2 regions of the Shewanella sp. ISTPL2 genome follow, and region 2 is predicted to be linked to the other one. Evidence: predicted binding sites of a transcription regulator. Region 2 holds the regulator's gene; the other holds the start of a gene.

Region 1 (11,198 bases), 2.4 Mb from region 2:
GTTAGGTATTTCAAGTGGTTACATTCCACGTTTCTCGAAAAACTACCTAAAACAAACCGGTGAAATTCGTTCTGCGGTACGTGCTTATATCGACGAAGTTGCCCAAGGAACTTTTCCTGGCGAAGAACACACTTTTAACAAATAACAGATTTATGCAAGGTAAGGCTCAATGATCACTAGCGCCCATATTGATGATATTCGCACTCAAGTGCGTGCATGGCGTGCCAAGGGCGAAACTGTCGCCTTTGTGCCGACCATGGGCAATCTCCATCGCGGACACATCACCTTAGTGAAAGAAGCGGCTAAACGTTGTGATCATGTGGTGGTATCGATTTTCGTCAATCCAATGCAATTTGGCCAGAACGAAGATCTCGATGCCTACCCACGCACACTTGCCGCCGACAGTGAAGCCCTCACCGCCGCTGGCGCTGAGTTGCTGTTTACCCCAACACCAGCCGTGATGTATCCCAAGGGCTTAGCGCAACAAACCTATGTTGAAGTGCCAGGTATTTCAGATCTGCTCTGCGGCGCTAGCCGTCCGGGACATTTTCGAGGCGTTGCGACAATCGTCTGTAAACTATTCAACATAGTACAGCCCGATGTGGCACTCTTTGGCAATAAAGACTATCAACAGCTATTAGTCATTGAAACTATGGTTGAAGACTTGTCATTACCGATTGAGATTATCGGTGTTGATACCATACGTGAGGACTCAGGTTTAGCCATGAGTTCGCGCAATGGTTATCTCACCACCGCAGAAAAAGCCGCGGCACCAGCGTTAAAACAGGCAATAGATGCTATGGCTGCAGGGATCAAACAAGGTCAGAGTGTTGATGCTGTCACCGAGCAAGCGAAAATCAGTTTAGTGGCGGCGGGCTTTACGCCGGATTATCTGGAAATTCGTCATGCCCACACGCTTGAGAAAGCGCAGAGCCAAGACCAAACCTTAGTCATTTTGGCCGCCGCCTATATAGGTAAAGCGCGACTGATCGACAACTTAAGGTTCGATCGCTAATCTCTTAAGCGTTATCAATAAATAAAAAGGAGCAGTCGCTCCTTTTTATTTACCCAATGATCGACCAGAAGCTATTTTCTTCTTTAGAATCAATCTCAGCGCCAAAAATTTGAAGCGTCAAAAAACTGGTTTTATCCCTAAATTTACGCCATAGTATGATGCAGATGTTAATTTAAGGTAAATGATTAGCGGCAGACATTGACGAGTGAATTTGACCTTATAATGATGTATGGCTAATCCTTTAATTTATTGGGCTTAACAGCCGGTTAAGCCTAATAAAAACAGTTATAAAGGCATAATAATATAAACGTCATAATCACTATTTATCATGCTTAATCAAACAATTAAATCATAATAGCTATGCAAGTGTACAAAGGATTTGTGGCCTCATGGCAAGACTGATACTCACCCTAATTTGTGTTATTTTGCCCACTGCAATACAGGCAAATACCATTTATAAATGCCGTAAAGATGACAAAATTGTCTTTAGCCAAACCGCTTGTCCGCAAGAATTTAGCCAACATAAAATCGAATACCAGTTAGGGATAACGACTGAAGTAGACTCTGATAAAAGGGACATTCCTGTCGATCCTTTACACACTCTACTGAATAGCCGAACCATTTCTAAAGAAAAATTATTGCAGTTACTCGACGGCGAGATATATCGTCTTAAGCAGGAAAATAGCTATTTTGAAATTCTGCGCGCCAGTGAATTACAGAAATTAGAACGTAAGCGTTATTGGCAAAATAAAGAGAAAACCGATCCTGAATACATTAACGAAATGGACGATATCAATACTCGCTTCAATGCGTTAACTGTGAGTAATAACAGTGCGATGCAACAACTGGAAGACCGTAAAAGCCAAATCAGTACCGAAGCATTCCATGAAGAGTTAAAAGAACCAGAAAAGCACTGATCTCGCATAAAACAGTAGTATTAATCTTTTCTCTACCCCATTAAGGAATTCAATCATAATAATGGTTAATTTTCCGCTCTCAGTAATGTCCCTTTGTTTAACCTAGAATTCATTACTGCAAGGACAAGAAGCCTCTTGTTGCACACAGGGTAAATGACATAGGTTGCTACAGTTAATTAAACTCCTCAGCAGTTTCTCGCTGGCACAAACGCATACTTTTTTATCAAGAAAATGCAAACGCGATAGTCGATGTATTTCCCTTCACTTGTTATTGCATTGTTTAAAAATCAAATACTCTCTTCACAACAAATACGACTTAACTACTAGGACAACTAGACTAGACCCCTTAAATAAAAACACGTCAATAAACATATAAAATCTATTTAATCAATACGATATAAATACAGCTATCATTTACCTTCCGTTAATCCTTTCTAGAATAAATACCCGTTTGGCCAATTGCGACATATTAACGGGACTCGTATCTTCAGGTCTGAATTTGGGATGCAAGTTGCTTTAAGCAGCCCAAGATATTTGATGCAAGGAGTCACCCGTGCCAAATACCTCTATACGCTTTTTGGTGCCGCTGATCTTGCTCTGTAGTTGTATGACTTCAGCACAAGAGCTGAATGTCAACGAGTTACCCGTAACCCTTCAGGCATTACTGGAACGTTCCGGTCGCGATAACCTTATCGAGCTGGTTCAACAAGGCACTGCCAACCAAGGATTACTGTTCCAGTCTGGCAGCGATAACAAGGCCGATGTAACACAAGTGGGCAATGATAACGATGCGCTAATCACACAGATTGGTTCAAACAATGAAGTCCAACTACTGCAAGTCGGCAGTCAAAATACGGCTTCAGTGACACAAATTGGCAATGACAATCTCGTGCAACTGAACCAACTAGGAAGCGGCAACTTTTCGATTCAACAGATTGCGGATGGTGCTGCAATCTCAATAACTCAATATTAAACAGGGAGCGTCACATGAAATCACAAGCTAAAAAATCACTTATTGCTTTGGCCATTGCAACAGGTTTAAGCGGTCAAGCTTTTGCTGCCAGTACAGTGAGCGAAATTAGCGTAGTACAGTCAGGCCAAGCCCAAGACACTTTAGTCTCACAAACGGGTGGCCTTAACGCTGCTGCGGTTGTGCAAACAGGTACAGATCAAACCGCAACTGTCATCCAAGACGGTGTGTGGCATGAAGCGGCTATTAATTCAACGGGTGATGATAACAAGGTCCAAATAACGCAACAAGTTGACTGGCATGTGGCAAGTGCAAATGTTGTAGGTGACAACAACAATGTAAATGTGTCGCAAGATGGTTTCTTTAACCAAAGCAGTAGCGATGTTACTGGCAACGATAACACGGTATTCGTTAACCAATTAGGCGAAGTCAACGAAAGCCAAGTTGAAATCTCTGGCGCTGAAAACAGCGTGTTTGTTGAGCAAGAAGGCGACGCAAACTTTGCAGTTTTTCGCGTTGAAGGCAGCAACAACGACGGTAAAATCACACAAATCGGTGACAACAACCAAGCAGGTTTAATCGCTCTCGACTTAACCGCTAACGTGGGTAACAACAACGACGTTTCTGTTAATCAAGCGGGTAACAATAACTTTGGCGCAGCGAAAGGTATTGCAGGTAATGACAACACAGTAGACATGGTCCAAAAAGGTGATAACCATGTTGGCTTCGTTTACGCACTGGCCGGCAGCGACAACGATATTTCAATGGATCAAAAAGGTAACGGCAACACGGCTTATCTTGCGATGACTACGGGTGATGACAACAGTGTCGATATTACCCAAAATGGCAGCGGCAACACTATCGGTGATACTTTAGTGGCAGATATCCAAGGTGATGATAACGATATTACTATCACTCAAAAAGGCGATGTCAACGGTGCGGAGTTCCAAGTATGGGGCGATAGCAACGATGTTGACTTGAAACAAAAAGGCGATGCGAACTTCGCGACCTTTGGTGCATACGGCACAGATAACGACTTCGATTTATCTTCTAAAGGCGATAACAATGAAATCATTGCCTTCGCTGATGGTGAAGATAACAGTATTGAAGTTAGCCAAGAAGGCGATGAGAACTTTGCTTATGTAGATGCCGTGGGTAGCGATAACGAAGTTGATGTTGAGCAAGATGGCGCTGAGAACGAAACATTGATTTCTGTTGCTGGCAACAACAATGCCGATGTCAGCGCACTTCAAAGTGGCGATCTTAACGTTATTGACCTGATTATTGAAGGTGATGAAAACACCGCGCAAATTACTCAATCAGGTAACGGTAACTGGGTAGGCGGCGATAGCGACACTTCATTTGCTTCAAATTCATTTGGCGTTAGCGGTGACAATAACAGCCTGTCAATCACTCAAACGGGTAATGACAACTTAGTGTTAGGTTCTCAAGCGGGCACTAACAACAGCATCAACGTGAACCAATCAGGCAATATGAACGTTGCCACTGTAGTGCAATACTAGTCAATACTGTTAAACCACCACAGCTAAACTCTTTGGTGGTTTATAAAAAGGGTGTTAAACAAAAAGCGGGAATGTTTAAATAAACATTCCCGCTTTTCTATGTTGATATGCAAGTAATCATTAACATTAACCACTCAAAGCGAAAAGCTAACGACCAATATCTTTAACTGACTAACTGCACAGCTCAAAGTGAGTTTGATAGGTTTGCGCCCAACGTAAAAGCTCAACCCGATTACGAGACTGTGTCTTGCGGAAAATAGAAGAAATATGTGCCTTCACTGTATGTTCGCTGATACATAACCTATGAGCGATTTCTTTATTTCTCGCACCACTCGATACGAATTGAATGATAGTGCGTTCACGGGATGTCAGCATCTGTAGCATAGCCACAGTATCAGAGGGCATTTCATTATTACCTTCTAACTTTTGTACGACACGGCGGAACATTTTGCTTAGCAAAGTTCTATCGTACCAAAGTTCCTCTGCCACCATTTTACGTAAACCCGTTAACATCAGATCCATACGTTGATCGGCAAATAAAATGCCTCGAATGCCGAGTAACATTGCAGATTCTTGGTCTAAGGAGTCTCGCTCAACTTGATACAGCGCCACAGGAAAATGTGACACTAATCGCGAAGCTAACAGAGGTATCCCTTTGTTATCTAATGCTGAACCTTTTTGTGTGATCAGATAAAAACTACGGCGACTCTTGTCTAAATCCAGTTCAGCCGCATGCTTTACTATACGCGTTTTCAAACCTATGGATTCAGCGAGTAACGCTAAATGACATGGCGCGGCCATTTGGTGTAAAAAAACCAATTCATTAATTGTGCTCAATGACTCTCCTCCCTGAAAAGTATTCTCTATTGCAAAATGGTATGTTTGACTCGTCTTTTTAGTTAGATTTTTCAACATTCCATTAACCTAGTTAATTCTGACTAGTTAACGATTGAAAAACATCACCCAAATGTACTATTCCCTGTTTAATGCTAGTAGGTTCGACTAACTCACCACAATAAAATGGAATAACAGTCAAAAATACCGTTTTACTTGGCCAACGCCCAGCACCTAATACTTTCCAACTATGACGTTATCAACCCAAAGTTGCAACACAAAGAAAACACAATAACAACACTAAAGTATGACAACTCAATGTCATCACACTCACACCATACATTTCAGGGAAGAAAGTCTTACAACTCAAACAGAGAGCATCACCCACTTTTAGCCGCTAAATCCTCTGCTTGAGTCTCGCGATTTGTTTATCTTGAAAACGAGACAGTAAAGCTAACGCGACAATTGCGCCAATGAGGGCAAGAAACATGTCGGATTGGGTATCCCATACATAGCCTTGAGTACCTAAAAAGGCTTCAGCCCCTTCGCCAGTCGCCACGGCAACCCACCATTCGATCAGTTCATAAAACGCCGAAAAAGCGAGCACAAAACAAGTGGCAAGAAACGCACACCAAGCCCCAGGTTTGACAGCTTGATTACGCAACATAATTTCACGGGCGAGCATGGCTGGGATAAAACCTTGCGCAAAATGACCCACTTTATCGTAATTATTACGTTCTGAACCCATCCAATCGGCAATCGTGTCGAATAACGGCACTTCAGCGTAAGTATAATGAGCACCTACAAACAACACACAGCAGTGTATTAAGACGAGAAAATACACTAGAGGTGTTAGTGGAAAACGTTTGCGAGTAAGGAATAAAATCGGTACAGCAATCAATGCAGGTAAGGCTTCGAGCCACCATGTGAAAGGATCTGCGGGTTTTATCGCCGACCACACCAAAACTGAGAGGTAAATACCGCACCATGCGATTTTGTTATTCAATGTTTCTTCCTCTTATGCGATATTGTTCTAAATTTAGAATATTAACTTTAGCCATCTAGCCCTCCACACTGAGCAAAAAAAGTGCTACTTTGGTGGGTGAAGGTTGTGAGCATATCATAAGAAACATTTCTATTAATTAGAGGGTACCCATATCATGGCGAAACATTCGCTGGACAAGGATAAGATCAAGATCCTGCTGTTGGAAGGCGTCCACCAATCTGCGGTCGATGTATTTGAACGTGCGGGATACACCAATATCGAATACCACAAAGCTTCCTTAAGCGATGAAGCCTTACTTGAGTCCATTAAAGATGCGCATTTTGTGGGACTTCGTTCGCGTACCCAATTAACTGCTGAGGTGCTGAAACGTGCCGAGAAGTTAATCGCGATTGGATGTTTCTGTATTGGAACCAACCAAGTTGACCTTGCCACCGCCGAATCCCTTGGTATCCCAGTATTTAACGCACCCTTCTCAAACACGCGCAGTGTTGCAGAACTCGTGATTGGCGAAATCATTATGTTGATGCGGGGTATCCCTGAACGCAACGCTATCGCTCACCGTGGCGGCTGGATGAAAACCGCAGCGGGCAGCTATGAAGTGCGTGGTAAAACCTTAGGTGTGATTGGTTACGGCCATATTGGTACTCAGCTTGGCATTCTGGCGGAAACCTTAGGTATGCGCGTCGTGTTCTTCGATATCGAAGACAAACTGCCACTAGGTAACGCACAACAAGTCCATTCGTTGGAACTCCTATTAGCACAAGCTGATGTAGTAAGCTTACATGTCCCTGAAACTCCACAAACAAAAGACATGATAGGCGCTGCCGAGTTTGCAGCAATGAAAAAGGGCAGCATCTTTATCAACGCATCACGCGGTACTGTAGTCGATATTGAAGCTTTAACCGTTGCGTTAAAAGAACGTCACCTCGCAGGTGCCGCAATCGATGTATTCCCCGTTGAACCACAATCGAATGACGATGAATTTATCAGTCCTCTACGCGGTTTAGACAATGTTCTCCTCACGCCGCACGTCGGCGGTAGCACGGCCGAAGCCCAAGAAAACATTGGTATTGAAGTCGCGGGTAAGCTCGCTAAATACTCAGACAACGGCTCAACCGTTTCTGCGGTTAACTTCCCTGAAGTGTCATTACCAACGCATAAAGGCACCTCGCGCTTGCTGCATATTCACCAAAACCGTCCGGGCGTGTTGATCAAGATCAACCAAGCCTTCTCGGAAAAAGGCATCAACATCGCCGCCCAATATTTGCAGACCACCGCAGAAATTGGTTATGTCGTGATGGAAGTCGACACAACTCAAGCGGAAGAAGCCTTAGTTGAACTCAAAGCCATTGAAGGTACATTGCGTACCCGCGTGCTGTTTTAAACTTTAAACTCCACTCGCTTTAAGCCTATCGACTAAAGCACACATAATAAGGCGCACAGATCATTCACAGATATGTGCGCCTTATGCTTTTGAGCCAACTGGAATTCCGTTACAATCTAGCCTCTCACATCGTCTTCATTTTCAGGATCTCGCTATGACTATTTCAGTTTCTACGCCCCATTGGGATCTGGACGCTACCTTGCCTCCACTTATGCTTGCCAACTTATCTCATTTGGGCCTCATCAAAGTCGTTGGAGAACAAGGCCGCAGTTTTATCCATGGCCAAGTGACCACAGACATCAGCTCATTGGCCACGGATCAATGGCGCTGGGGCGCCCATTGCGATCCTAAAGGTAAAATGCTGGCCAGTTTCAGAACCTTTGCCATTCAAGATGCACTCTTTATGTTGATGCCAAAGGATGCCATCGAAGTCGATTTACCCCAGTTACAAAAATATGCCGTGTTTAGTAAAGCCACCTTAAGCAATGCATCCGCAGAATGGACTCTGCTCGGCGTTGCTGGTGAACAGGCAAGCCAATTCGTGAACAAACATTTTGGTGACATTCAGCAAGAGCTCACACTCATTGAAAACGGTGCGATTTTAAAAGACACTGAACGTTTTATTTTAGTATTAACACCAGATGCCGCAGCAGCTTTAGTTGCGCAATCGGAACTGAGTGTATTTGACGCCAGTGCATGGCAAGCGTTAGAGATTGCAGCAGGTTACCCCAACCTTGCCGCCAGCCATGCCAGCCAGTACGTACCGCAGATGTGTAATCTACAAGCGGTTAACGGTATCAGCTTCAATAAGGGCTGTTACATGGGGCAAGAAACCATAGCGCGCATGAAATATCGCGGTGGTAATAAACGCGCCCTGTATATTTTGCGCGGTCACACCAATCTTCAAATCAACCTAGCATCAGGCCTCGAAATCGCGATGGAAGACAGTTTTCGCCGTGGCGGTCAAATCATTGAGTTTGTACAGCGTGGCAATCAAGTCTTGTTAACCGCCGTACTTCCTAATGACACGCCTAATGATACTCAGCTGCGTTTTGCCGACGATGAACAATCACATTTAACGATCCAAGCCCTGCCCTACTCATTAGATGAAGCGTAATACTTTGATTTAATATGATTAGTATAAAATATTGAAGCAGAATAAAGGCGCCAATGGCGCCTTTATCTTAGTCAATGCACTTCGAGCATCAATTTTCTAAATAAGTATCTCGAATAGCAATTGCTTCTGGCAGGATTTGCTTGAACTCCTCCACCAGCTTAGGATCGAAATGTTTTCCCGCTTGATTTTCAAATAACTCCATAGTTGCTTCAATCGTCCAAGCCTGCTTGTAAGGCCGTTGCGAAGTCAGCGCATCGAACACATCCGCAATCGCGGTGATACGCCCTTCAAGGGGAATTTCTTCGCCAACCAAGCCATTGGGGTAACCTGAACCATCCCACTTCTCATGGTGAGTTAAGGCGATACGACGGGCCATTTGCAATAACGGATCGCTATGTTCACCAATAATCTCTGCACCTATGGCAGCGTGCTGCTGCATAATTTCCCATTCCTGCGCATCAAGTTTCCCTGGCTTTTTCAGCACTGCATCGGGCGTACCAATTTTACCAATATCGTGCATAGGCGCCGCATTAAAAATCAAGTCACAAAAGGTCGTCGGTAAGCCGAGCTTTATCGCTAATATGCGGGCGTAATGGCTCATACGCACAACATGTAGACCCGTCTCGTTGTCCTTGTATTCAGCGGCACGGCCAAGACGACGGATAATCTCGAAACGGGTTTCTTCTAATTCGTGGGTACGAACTTTAACTTGTTGTTCGAGTAGACGTTTTTGATCATAAAGCGCAAGATGCGTTTTAACCCGCGCTTTAACGACAGGCGCACTTACGGGCTTAGTAATGTAATCCACCGCGCCCAATGCAAAACCTTGGGCTTCATCAGCAATTTCAGATAAGGCGGTCACGAAGATCACCGGAATATGGCTGGTCAGCGGCTCTTGCTTTAGCAGCTTGCAGACTTCATAGCCATTCATACCTGGCATCATGACATCGAGTAAAATCAAGTCAGGCCGCGATTTTGTCACTAACGCTAACGCCCTCGGGCCATCGATCGCCACTTTGACTTTGTAATCATCACCTAGAATACCAATCAAAATATCGATATTCTCAGGTGTGTCATCGACGACTAATATTGTTGCTTTTTCCATTAACAACTCCACTCAATGTCACACATTATAAATTCGCGCTACCGCTTTCTATCCTAACTGTGTAATCACATCGTCAATTAAGTCGATTGCCTCATCAAACTGATACTGGTTAATCATAGATAAAGCGGGGCTTAATGTTTGCCACATTGCACTGCTCACCTTCGGCTTTAACGCATCAATTTTTGCCACAGCACTGGCATCGGCTTCATCTAGATTCTGACGTAAGACCCGTAATGCGGCTCTCAAGTCCTCATCTGATAGCAAGTCCACCGCTTGAGGCTCGGCTTGATTCACTATCACAGGCTTAGCCTGTTCAATCGCATCGCAGATAGAGGCCACTAGCGGTTGAATTTGAACTAACTCATCTTCATAGGGCGCTTTCTCTGTTAAATGCAACTCAAGCAAACGCGCTAATTCCACCAATTTTGCCGAACTTAAATTACCCGCTAAGCCTTTAAGGGTGTGGGCGATACGCACGGCATCTTCGACTTGATTCGCCGCAATCGCTTTGCGAACCTGCTCCACGACATTACGTTGACTGCTCACGAAACGATCAAAGATTCTTTGATAAAGACGCGTCGAATGCTGTACCAGTTGCAAACCTCTATCGATATCCAACTCAGGGTGTTCTGGCCACTTGAGCAATACCGTTTTATCAGCGCCATTGCTGACTTCACCCTGTGCGCTGGACGAAGTTAACTGAGTTGAGGCTTCTGCCCTTATCGCTGCAGAAATTCCAGAAGAAGATCCGAGGTATTTCAATAGGGTTTGATAAAGCACATTCACTTCTATGGGCTTGGCAATATGGTCATTCATCCCAGCCCGAAGACACATATCTCTATCACCGGCCATCGCATTCGCAGTCATAGCAACGACAGGTAAATTTGCCAACTCAGGCCTTTTCCTTATCGCTTTAGTGGCTTGATAACCATCCATCACCGGCATTTGACAGTCCATTAACACTAGATCGAAATGCTGTTGGGATAGCTTATCTAAGGCAATTTGACCATTGGTCGCTATGGATAAAATAATCCCCACTTGCTCTAAAAACTCGCTGGCGACTTCGAGATTCATCTCGTTATCTTCCACTAATAAGATACGCTTCCCTTGAAGTGGCAATAATAACTGCGGCGCCAGCTCTTCAGTGCGGCGTCTCACTGGCAATATGCCTTCACGGCCAATCGCATTCATTATGCCATCGAGCATGCGTGAGGCGCTGATGGGCTTACTGATGTACCCCGCCAGTGCTAATTGCTCAATTTGAGTGATAAATTCATGATTCGCATGGGCGGATACCATCAAGATCTTAGGCTGAGACTTAGCCTGT
Region 2 (11,198 bases):
TCTGAATTCAGTCGCCAAGTTGCAGAATCCGAGCAAAGAGAACTCCATAAGATCTATGAAACCGCTGTTGCCGAGATAGCCTCATCGGGCAAATTAGCCGAAGCAATGGCAACCATCATCTCACTCACGCCAGAAGTTCAAAGCACCTTTGCAACAGGTGAACGTGATGAACTCACCGCCCGTACCTTACCTATATTCACCCAACTTAAGCGCGATTTTGCGGTTCAGCAATTCCAATTTCATAGGCCACCAGCCACTTCTTTTTTACGCTTGCATCGTCCTGAAAAATTTGGCGATGATCTCACCAGCATACGCAAGACCATAGTTGAAACAAATAGCCAAAAGCGCCCTCTTTATGGCTTGGAATATGGAGTGGAAGGATTAGGTATTCGTGGTTTAGTTCCAATGAGTTACAACGGGCAACACACAGGCTCAGTTGAGTTTGGCATGTCCTTCGGTCAACCCTTTTTTGATAATTTTAAACAAGCCTATCAAGCAGAAATTGCCCTCATCTTGCCAGATGATTCTGGATATAAGTTATTTGGCGCTACATTCACGCCTGATACCCAAGCGACAGATGAACTCAATAACGTCATCCAAGGCCATGAAGTCATACGCACTATTTCCTTAAATAACAAAACCTATGCTCTGTATCGCAACGCCATAAAAGATTACTCAGGAAACGTGTTTGGCGTACTCGATATTGCGATGGATAGAACCCATTCAGAACAAGCGATAGCAGATATTCGCCTTAAGTTGATCCTTATCGGTTTAGTGGCTCTGGTCATTGGAACTGCCATTGCTTGGTTTATTGCCAAAGGCATTACTCGCCCTATCGCTGAAACCACCCAAGCCATGAATGATATCGCTGAAGGTGAAGGCGATTTAACCCGCAGAATCGCGGTAAAAGGTAAGGATGAAATTGCTGAATTATCGATGGCATTCAACCGCTTTGTAGAAAAAATCCACAACACAGTTTCCCACGTCGCCGACTCAACAAGCCTGCTCGCCACCTCTGCTGAAGAAATGTCGAGCATTACGCGGGAAACCCAGAAGATGGCGAGTCGTCAGCACCTCGAAACCGAGCAAGTTGCCACCGCAATGAATGAAATGGCCGCAACGGTACAAGAAGTTGCCCATAACGCGACCGATGCCGCCGATGCCGCCAATCATGCCAATGACTCAACCGAACAAGGCAAATTGGTTGTACAAAAAGTGGTAACTACTATCGCCATATTGGCCGAGGAAATAGCCACAGCAGCGAGTGCAATCAATGAATTAGAGCGTAATACCGCTGAAATTGATTCTGTGCTTGTGGTTATCCGTAATATTGCCGACCAAACTAATTTACTCGCACTCAATGCGGCAATTGAAGCCGCAAGGGCGGGAGAACAAGGTCGAGGATTTGCGGTCGTTGCCGATGAAGTACGCACTCTGGCGAGCCGCACTCAAGCATCTACGACGGAAATTCAGCAGATGATCGAAGCGCTTCAGCATAAAGCTAAGTCTACAGTCAATGCGATGGAAACCAGCACCCGCACCACCCAAAGCTGTGTATCCCAAGTTCACCAAGCGGGTGAAGCACTCGAAGCCATTACCCATGCGGTTTCCACCATTAGCCAGATGAATATCCAGATCGCCAGCGCTGCAAATGAGCAATGTGCGGTTTCGGCAGAAATTAATAAAAATGTTAATAACATCAATGATATTGCGACCAATGCGACAGATAGTGCGGTACAAACTGCACGCGCTGGCGATGAACTTGCCCAACTCGCAGCCCGTTTAACAACTTTATTAGCTCAATTTAGAATTTAAACAAAACAAAACGCCGCATTCTCTGCGGCGTTTTTATTAGCTTATTTTATAAGGTTTTATTTAGGACGCACGCCTAAAGTGTGGCAAATCGCGTAGGTCAATTCGGCGCGATTTAAGGTGTAAAAATGGAAATCCTTCACGCCTTCGCGGGACAGCACTTTCACCATGTCGATGGCCACGTTTGCCCCCACCAATTGGCGTGTACCCGCATCGTTTTCTAGGCCGTCGAATTGCTTATGTAACCAATTCGGTAACGACACATTGGTCATGCCCGCGAAACGTTTTAGCTGGGTAAAGTTAGTCACAGGTAAAATGCCCGGCACGATTTCAACGTCGATACCGGCGGCAACGCAGCGATCACGAAAACGCAGGTAAGATTCCACATCGAAGAAAAATTGGGTAATAGCACGGCTGGCGCCCGCATCAATCTTGCGCTTGAGGTTGATCAAATCCGCCTGTGCATTACTCGCATCGGGATGCACTTCTGGATAGGCCGCAACGGAAATATCAAAGTCAGCCACTGAGCGCAGTAAACGCACTAAATCGACCGCAAAACGAGTGGGCTTGGGGCTGCCCGCAGGTAAATCACCCCGCAGTGCCACTATGTCACGAATGCCCGACTTCCAGTAATGCTTAGCCAGTTCTAACAGCTCTTCATCGCTGGCATCCACTAAGGTTAAGTGCGGCGCGGCAACGAGGTCGGTTTCCTGTTGGATACGTTCAATCACGCCGTGAGTGCGATCGCGCACACCTGAGTTAGCACCGTAAGTCACAGACACAAACTTAGGATTCAGCGGCTCTAAACGACGGATAGAGTTCCACAGTATCTGTTCCATTTCGGGGGTCGATGGCGGGAAAAACTCAAAAGAAACATTAATATCGCCATTAAGCTCAGACAAGCTCTGGTTCAGCGATTGTGAATGTTGTGCGTGATGAAAAGCCATGTGTATTTCCTCAACCGCCCTTGGCGCTACTCTTTGCTAGTATGAATTCGTTCAAATGGACGTTTGGACGTCTATATGTCCATATACTAGAGAAACTGAGATGTAAGTCAAGCCCAAAAATACCCATAAACCGCATTTAATCTCGGTTAATTCAATAGATTTATTCTAGCCAATAAAAAAGGACTCGAATGAGTCCTTTAAGAAGCTTGATACCGCGTTATTCCTGCAGCAGATCGCGACAGATCTGGGTCAGATCCGACTGCACCGCCGCCGCGGTCACTTCGCGTCCTGCACCCGGTCCACGGATGATCAGCGGATTACCTTGGTAGAAGACACTGCGGATCACAAACACATTATCACCAGGGGTTAAGTTGGCGTAAGGGTGATGGGTATCAATCCACTGCAAACCCACCTCGGCCTTGAGCTCTGGGCCGCTGTTGTCTAAGGATGCCACATATCTGAGCACCTTATTTTGCTCCGCCGCCGCACCATACTGTTGCAGCAGATCGGCATCTAACTCGGCAATGCGGGTGAGAAATTGATCTAAGGGAATATCCGCCAAAGCGGCTGGTACGAGTGAGCGCAGCTCAATATCTTCAAGCTCGATTTCAAGGCCAATCTCACGGGCTAAGATAAGCAGTTTACGCTGCATATCACGGCCGGAGAGATCGTCGCGGGGATCGGGTTCAGTAATACCTAAGCCTCTGGCTTCAATCACTAATTCTGAAAATGGCTTACTAGTATCGTATTTCTCAAACAACCAACACAGGGTGCCGGAGAAAATCCCGCCCACCGCTTCAACGCTATCACCGCTGTTACGCAGATCATTTAGCGCATGTTGGATAGGTAAACCAGCGCCACAGCTGGCGTTATAGCGCCAAAACAAACGACGATTACCCAGTTGCTGCTTTAACTCTCGATAGAAAGGCAGTGGACCCGAGCCCGCAAGTTTATTCGCGCTCACCACATGGATGCCACGCTCGAACAGTTCTGGATATTGCAGCGTCAAACTGGCGCTGGCACTGATATCTAAGGCCACCAGCTCATCGCAATTAACTTGCTCTAATTGCTCGAATAAATGTTCATACTGCCAAGGCGTTGCTTCAGTATTAAACTCTGTTTGCCACGCGGCAAGATTAATCCCAGTTGATTTAATCAAGGCTTTACTCGAACTGACTAAACCGACTAACTCAACACTGGCTTCGAGTTCATGGTCCAATGATGGTGAAACCGACTTAAACAGATCGATCCAAGCCTCACCGATATTACCCACACCGAGCAGCAGGACACCAATGCGTTTACGCGGGCCAGCGCAGCGGCGGTGGACTTTTTGGGTTAACAGATTCACCTGTGACTGGGGCACTAACGTCACTAAACTTAAATCGCCACTGAACAAAGGTTTAGCATCACGGCTCAGTAAACGGGCAAAGCTACGACGATAATGTTCGGCGTCGGCACTCACTAATGCGACTAAACCAAAATCTGTGTTGATCTGCTGATCGCTGATCCCTAATGCTTCTGCCTCGGCATCGAGTAATCTTTGAACTTGTTTTTGATTCTCAGCGGTATAGGCAAGTTCAACCCTTTGATGGGCAGAGGTCCAATGGGCCAATGGCGTTAAACCCGCGGCAATCAATAAATCTAATAAACGAGTTAACTCCCCTGTGAGTTTAAAGCCGAACAGGACGACAGCATTGAGGTTAGTCACCACAGGCGCGCTCGCCGACGAACTGTGGGGCGCGATTAAGGTAAAGTCGGTGTGGGACGCATAACTTGAACGCACCGCTAAGCTCACTTCGGTATTGAATAACGGCTGCAAAGTGCGCGAATGCAATACTGGCGAGCCTAAACGCGCTAGGCGATCGGCTTCGGCAAGTGACATACTTTTCAGTAACTTGGCATCGTTGATTTTATTAGGATCGGCGTTGAACACCCCTTCCACATCGGTCCAAATGGTCACGCGCTCGATATCGGCGAGACTAGCAATCAGGCTGGCGCTAAAATCTGAACCATTACGACCAAGTAACAAGGTATCGCCACGCTCGTTAGCACAGATAAAACCTGTGATCACTAAGCGTTCATTGGGATGCGCGGCTAATAGGGCTTGTACTTTAGCGCGGGATTCTTGTACCCGAATTTGCGGCACAGCGGCTTCATCGGCCACTAAAATTGAACAGGCATCCACATGGCTTGCCGCCACGCCAGATTCGCGCAGTAGCGCCGCCATTAAACGTGCCGACCAACGTTCGCCAAAGCTCACCACATGGTTGATTTGGTATTCATTGCGCTCGTCTAAGGACAACAGGCTGATGAGTTGCGCTTTATCAGTGGCCAAACGCTCACGCAGATCGCGGGCTTGTTCATTCGACAACAACTGCTCAATCAACCCCTGTTGGTAACTGATCAGCACTTGTAATTCTTCTTGCCATAGCTGACCCGCATCACGCAGCGCTAATAATTTATACAGGAAATTCGTGCTTTTACCCGCCGCAGAGACCACCACGAGATCATCACTATGACCGTGGGTTAACAGGATATGGGCGACTCGGCGATAACAATCGGCATCCGCTAAACTGGAGCCACCAAATTTATGTAAGTGACAACGTGCCATCTATTATTCCTCTACTGACAAGCCGCAACGGCGGCTAATCCTGCTTGAATATCTGCAACTAAATCGGCGGCATCTTCAATACCCACCGATAGACGCAATAGGGTGTCCTTAATACCAGCCTCGAAGCGCGCTTGCGGCTCCATGGCTCTGTGGGTCATAGTGGCAGGCACTGCCACTAAACTTTCGACACCACCTAAACTTTCCGCCACGCTAAATAAGCTGAGTGCACCTAAAAAGGCCACCACTTCGGCCTCGCCGCCTTTGAGCTCAAAGCTCAGCATAGCGCCAAAGCCCTGTTGTTGCTTGGCCGCAATGGCGTGACCTGGGTGATCCGCAAGACCGGGGTAATAAACTTTGCTCACCACAGGGCTTTGCGTTAATACCTCAATAATACGCTGGGCATTGGTTTGATGCTCGCGAATACGCACAGCTAAGGTACGCAGGCCTCGCAGGGTCAGATAACTGTCGAAGGCCGACCCCGTTAAGCCTAGAGTGTTCGACCACCAATGTAAGCTTTCGCCGATTTGCGCGTCTTTGGCGACCACAGCGCCGCCGACCACATCGCTGTGACCATTGATATATTTAGTGGTGGAGTGGATAACGATATCCGCGCCTAACAATAGGGGTTGTTGCAATATCGGCGATAAAAAGGTGTTATCGACCACCACTAGCGCGCCGACCTCATGGCTCGCCTTAGCAATGGCTTCGATATCCACCACACGCAATAACGGGTTCGATGGGGTTTCGAGCCACACCATCTTAGGATTCTGCGCAATGGCGGCGGCTAACGCTTGGCTGTCGGTTTGGTCGACCACAATCAGCTTAAACTGGCCTTTCTTCGCCAAGTTGGTAAATAAACGGTAGGAACCACCATAGCAATCATGGGGCACAACTAATAAGTCATCGGGGCCGAGCAAAGTGGTCACTAAGGTGATGGCCGCCATGCCAGTGCAGGTCACTATGCCAGTGGCACCCTTTTCTAATTGCGCTAATGCTTCACCTAAAATGCAGCGCGTTGGGTTGCCTGAACGACTGTAATCGAATTCGCGGGGATTTTTATGACCATCGAAGGCGTAATTAGTCGACAAATAAATCGGTGGCACAACTGCGCCATATTGAGTATCGCTTTCGATACCCTGACGCACTGCCAGTGTGGCTAATTGACGCTCTGCCATGGGTGGACTCCTAAATTCGATAGACTGATAGAGATGTCTGGACGTCTAAATGTACCTAAGCCCAACGCCATCGTCAATAGGCGTTAAGACGTTTAGACGTCTGAACATAAAGAAATCTGTTTGCAATCACAAAGAAATAGTAGCAATAATTTGACTGTTCTTTGTAAGGGTTTAAAATCTGCCCCGAATTTAGCGTTATAACAGGTGAGTCAATGACTGAATGGAATGGGGAATACATCAGCCCCTATGCTGAACATGGCAAGAAGAATGAACAAGTAAAAAAAATTACTGTGTCTATTCCGCTCAAAGTGCTTAAGGTCCTCACGGACGAACGTACTCGTCGTCAGGTCAATAATTTGCGTCACGCCACCAACAGCGAGCTGTTGTGTGAGGCATTTTTGCACGCCTACACTGGCCAGCCATTGCCCAACGATGAAGATCTGTCAAAAGATAACCCAGACAGCATTCCCGCAGAAGCCAAGTTGTTGATGGATCAAATGGGAATCGAGTGGGAAGACATGGAATAGCGACTCGTCGCTTTCAAAGTCATATCACAGTGCTCATCAATAGGGATCGTTAACGATCCCTTTTTGTTTATACCCAAGCGACTTCAAACTTTAAATTTCACTATCTTGAGGTGGTTTGGGATATAGGAAATCCTATGTTTTCTATGATAGATCCACAGACACTCGCCTTAGCCTCGCTGGTCGTGTTTCTGGGCGCATTAACCCAAAGTCTGATTGGGTTTGGGCTTGCGGTTGTCGCCAGTCCTTTGCTGTATATCGTCGATCCACAACTTGTACCTGCGCCTGTTATTGCTATGGGTTTCTCCATCGCCCTGCTGACCTTAGTGCGTGAGCGCGGCCACTTAGAATTCAATGGCTTGCAATATGCGCTCCTAGGTCGCGTGCCCGGCGGTTTTATCGGCGCGAGTTTATTACTGTTTGCGCCTCAACCCATACTCGGTTTATCCATCGCCGCCATTGTGACTGTCGCAGTGATCCTCAGCCTGTATAAATTCAGCCTGCCAGTGAATAAGAAAACCCTCTTCGGTGCGGGCGTGGTTTCAGGGATCTTCGGCAATATCGCCGCGATTGGTGGCCCGCCGATGGCGATTTTGTTGGCAGGCAAAGATGCCTCGCAGTTTCGCGCTGCCCTGTCGGCCTTCTTCATTTTTAGCTCCATGATTGCATTGATCATTTTAGCGATCACTGGCTTATTAGAATTAAAACATCTGTGGCTGTCGTTGATGCTGCTCCCCTCAGTGATTTTAGGTTACTTAGTCGCAGGGCGATTAGTGGGCCGTGTCGATAAAGAGAAGACAAAGATGGCGACGTTAGTCCTGTGCAGTATCAGCGCCTTAGTGCTAACGGTGAAGTCAGTTATCGAACTCTTACCCCAATAAGCGTCCCGCTTGTACTGGCAAACCTTCTCAAAATTCAAACAATAAAAAAGCACTGACATTGCCAGTGCTTTTTCTTTATCTATCAATATGTAAAGTCAGCTTACACTCAGCTTAAATAGCTTTGCCCTGCGTACACAATAAAGTGTCTTAAGGCGAGTACGCCCGTTAAGCTCGCACAAGCCACCATGATCATCGCGCCCTTAGTGTGGCGAGTCGCGGCGGGTAGCAGCATAAACAGCAATGGAATACCAAAACCTATACCGACAACGCCTATCCAGAACACGCTTGCCCATAACCCAGACGTTAACGATGCTAAGGCCGCAGCCGCCGCGCCGCCCTTGAAGTACAAGGCGCAGAACAACATGAACAGGAACAGAATTTCAATCGCCATCACAGGCAATTCTAAACCGTGCATCTTCACTAAAGTTTTGTCGTGGCTGTCAGTCTTAAACATCAGCAACGCCAGTACCGCATTTGCCGCAGCGCCCGCCGATAGACCTGACACTAAAAACAGCGCAGGCAGTACCGCAGTGTTGAGCATAGGATAGGCATTCATCGCCGAAATTAAGAAGCCAGTGTAAGCCCCTACGCCAATAGCGAGGACAAACAACAATACTTCAATCAGCTTTCGAAATGGCATAAGTAACTTAGCGATAGGTGTTAGGAAACCCAAACCCCATTTTGGTAAGTCATCCCGCAGCACAATAATGGCGTATGCAAAGGCCAAGGGAGAATACGCCAGCAGCGCCAGCACCCCGATTGCCATCACAGACTGGAAGTTATAGTGAATTAAGATCAACCAAAAGTGGAATGGTTTGGTTAAGTCAAACACTAAACAAGCTAGACCTAAGCTAATTGCTACAGGCCCAATAATGGCTGCCGCCTTAAGAATGCTGCTTTCAGCTCCCGCGCTGAGTTCCTTATTCGCCCAGCGCAAACCAATGCCAATCAGTAAACTGCCCGCGGATAAACCCGCCATAAACAGGTAAACGGCGATGACCCAGTGCCAAGTGACAGGATCATATTGCGCCATGTCGCCCCAAGTATTGTTCATAATCAAATCCCCCCTCTTTTGGTAGGAACGCGATATACCCTAGGTTTTGTACCCAAATGGGTTTTATCTTGGTAAGTGATTTTAGTGTTGAGCATGATGGCCACTTCACTGCTTGGATCATTAGCATCACCAAACACTAAGGCATCGGTTGGACACACAGTCACGCACGCTGGCTCTTCACCCCGAGCTAAACGACTGTCTTTACAGAAGTTACACTTATCCGCCGCCTTGGTTTCTGGGTTCATAAAGCGCACTTTATAAGGGCACGCTGCCACACAGTACATACAGCCGACACACTTCTCGGTATGGATAGAGATAATGCCGTCTTCACCCACATAGGCCGCGCCTGTTGGGCACACCTTAACGCAGGGTGCATCTTCACATTGCTGGCAAGATACCCTGTGATATTTGAAATGCAGATTGGGCATCTCACCAAAGGGGCCTTCCACACGCACTTGCAGACGAGTTACGCCTTCGGGTACGCAATTTTCACTGCGACACGCCACGTTACAAGCTTGGCAGCCGATGCACTTATTCTCGTCGTGCACCATTACATATCGTTTATTCATTTAAGCCTCCGATTAGCGCTTTGCCAGCGTGACGCCCGTGGTGTGCACTGTCATGCCACACACAGGAGCAGTAACGTGCGGTAGTAAGTTACCGCAGTGGATACCTTTGCCCGTTGCTCTGACCAACTCTTTGTTTTTAGAACCAAAGCCCATGTAAGCAAACACAGTATCTTGGCGAATACCCGGCGTGACTAAGGCATGGCCTTCTTCTGTGCCTACACTGCTGGTGAGGCGGATTGGGTCGCCATTGCTGATCCCTAATTTGCCCGCAGTGACGGGGTGAACCCACACAGCGTTATCCGACATCAGGTTAGCGAGTATAGGTACATTGTGGGTTGCACCATTGGTGTGCACCGCCACTTTTCCTTGGATAAAGTACAGCTCATCTGCTTTTTTAAGATTCACTTCGCGGAACTTGATCACCCCACGGCCTGGTGCCATGGCTTCCACTTTCGCGGAAGTGAGTTCAATTTTGCCACTCGGGGTTTTAAAGGTCAGTGCGCTGGCGTAAGTGCCGTCTTCATCGGCAGGTCGCGCATTGGGGTATGCCTTAATAAACTCGGCAACCATCTTAGGCTCGCACAACATAATTGGCTTACCGAAGCTCACAAAACCTTCGTCTTTGATCCGGCGCAGCAGGTCAGTGTCGCGGTTCACCTGCAGCATTTGCAGGGTTTCCATGTTTTCCCATGGATAGAACTCGCCAAGGCCCATAGCCACACCCACATCCTTAAAGATCTGCCAAGAAGGCTTAGTATCACCTAAGGTTTCAACGACCCGTTGGCGCACATAATAGGCCGGATTTTTACCTGACTTATCAGCAATTTCTTCATCACGTTCAAGATAAGTCGACTCAGGTAAAATCACGTCAGCATAGGCGGCGGTTTCGCTGATATACACATCACACACGGCGATAAAGTCGAGCTTTTTCATCGCTTCAACAACGCGTGCTCTGTCTGTCATGGTTTGCATTGGGTTAGTGCGTGACATCACCCAGCCGTGTAACTGGTAGGGCACTGCGCTTAAGGTGGCATCGAGAATGGTTTGGTAAACGCCGCCCGATGTCCACATCATGGCGTACTGTTCTTCCACCTGATCGATACGTTTCGCTGCTGGTTTTGGCATGTCTTTCACGCCAGGTTTTGCCAATACAGGCGCAACCGCTTCACCGGCAAGCTTGTTGTAATCACCGGGTTTCTGGCCGATATAAATCCCGCCCTTACGCTCAATATTACCAATCAAGACGTTAGCGGCATAAAGGGCGCGGCGCATCTCAAACTCTTCGGTGGTAAAGGTAGCTCTGTGACCAAAATCGACCACAGCATGGGGCGCTTTAGCGGCATATTCGTGGGCGATACGACGGATGTCTTTGGCAGGCACATCGGAGATGGTTTCTGCCCATTCAGGGGTATAGGCTTTCACTTCGGCGGCAAAGGCTTCGAAGCCTTCCACATAACGCGCGACAAATGCCTTGTCGTAAAGATTATCTTCAATCAATACATGACATAACGCCAAGGCGACGGCAACGTCGGTTCCGGGACGAATGGCATACCATTCATCGGCTTTATCGGCCACGACGGAGAATCTTGGCTCGAACACCACCAGCTTGGCACCTTTGTCCATTT

What was found. The regulator MetJ, encoded in region 2, represses methionine synthesis genes. The targets are predictions, from matches to a motif close to TAGACGTCTAGACGTCTA.
Region 1: the regulator MetJ is predicted to act here: its motif matches at 6,314-6,331, upstream of serA (phosphoglycerate dehydrogenase).

What each region holds. Positions count from the first base shown of each region.
Region 1 is NZ_JAAPAV010000001.1:3,350,872-3,362,069, reverse strand. It holds gene panB (3-methyl-2-oxobutanoate hydroxymethyltransferase) at 1-145, shown strand, start outside; gene panC (pantoate--beta-alanine ligase) at 170-1,015, shown strand; gene HUB64_RS14670 (DUF4124 domain-containing protein) at 1,405-1,932, shown strand; gene HUB64_RS14665 (curlin) at 2,486-2,905, shown strand; gene HUB64_RS14660 (curlin) at 2,920-4,425, shown strand; gene HUB64_RS14655 (LuxR C-terminal-related transcriptional regulator) at 4,597-5,262, opposite strand; gene HUB64_RS14650 (DUF2238 domain-containing protein) at 5,657-6,265, opposite strand; gene serA (phosphoglycerate dehydrogenase) at 6,420-7,649, shown strand; gene ygfZ (tRNA-modifying protein YgfZ) at 7,804-8,766, shown strand; gene HUB64_RS14635 (two-component system response regulator) at 8,855-9,871, opposite strand; gene HUB64_RS14630 (PAS domain S-box protein) at 9,920-11,198, opposite strand, start outside.
Region 2 is NZ_JAAPAV010000001.1:958,910-970,107, reverse strand. It holds gene HUB64_RS04370 (methyl-accepting chemotaxis protein) at 1-1,815, shown strand, start outside; gene metF (methylenetetrahydrofolate reductase) at 1,872-2,759, opposite strand; gene HUB64_RS04360 (bifunctional aspartate kinase/homoserine dehydrogenase II) at 2,977-5,370, opposite strand; gene metB (cystathionine gamma-synthase) at 5,382-6,545, opposite strand; gene metJ (met regulon transcriptional regulator MetJ) at 6,758-7,072, shown strand; gene HUB64_RS04345 (sulfite exporter TauE/SafE family protein) at 7,207-7,950, shown strand; gene nrfD (NrfD/PsrC family molybdoenzyme membrane anchor subunit) at 8,057-9,004, opposite strand; gene HUB64_RS04335 (4Fe-4S dicluster domain-containing protein) at 9,007-9,573, opposite strand; gene phsA (thiosulfate reductase PhsA) at 9,586-11,198, opposite strand, start outside.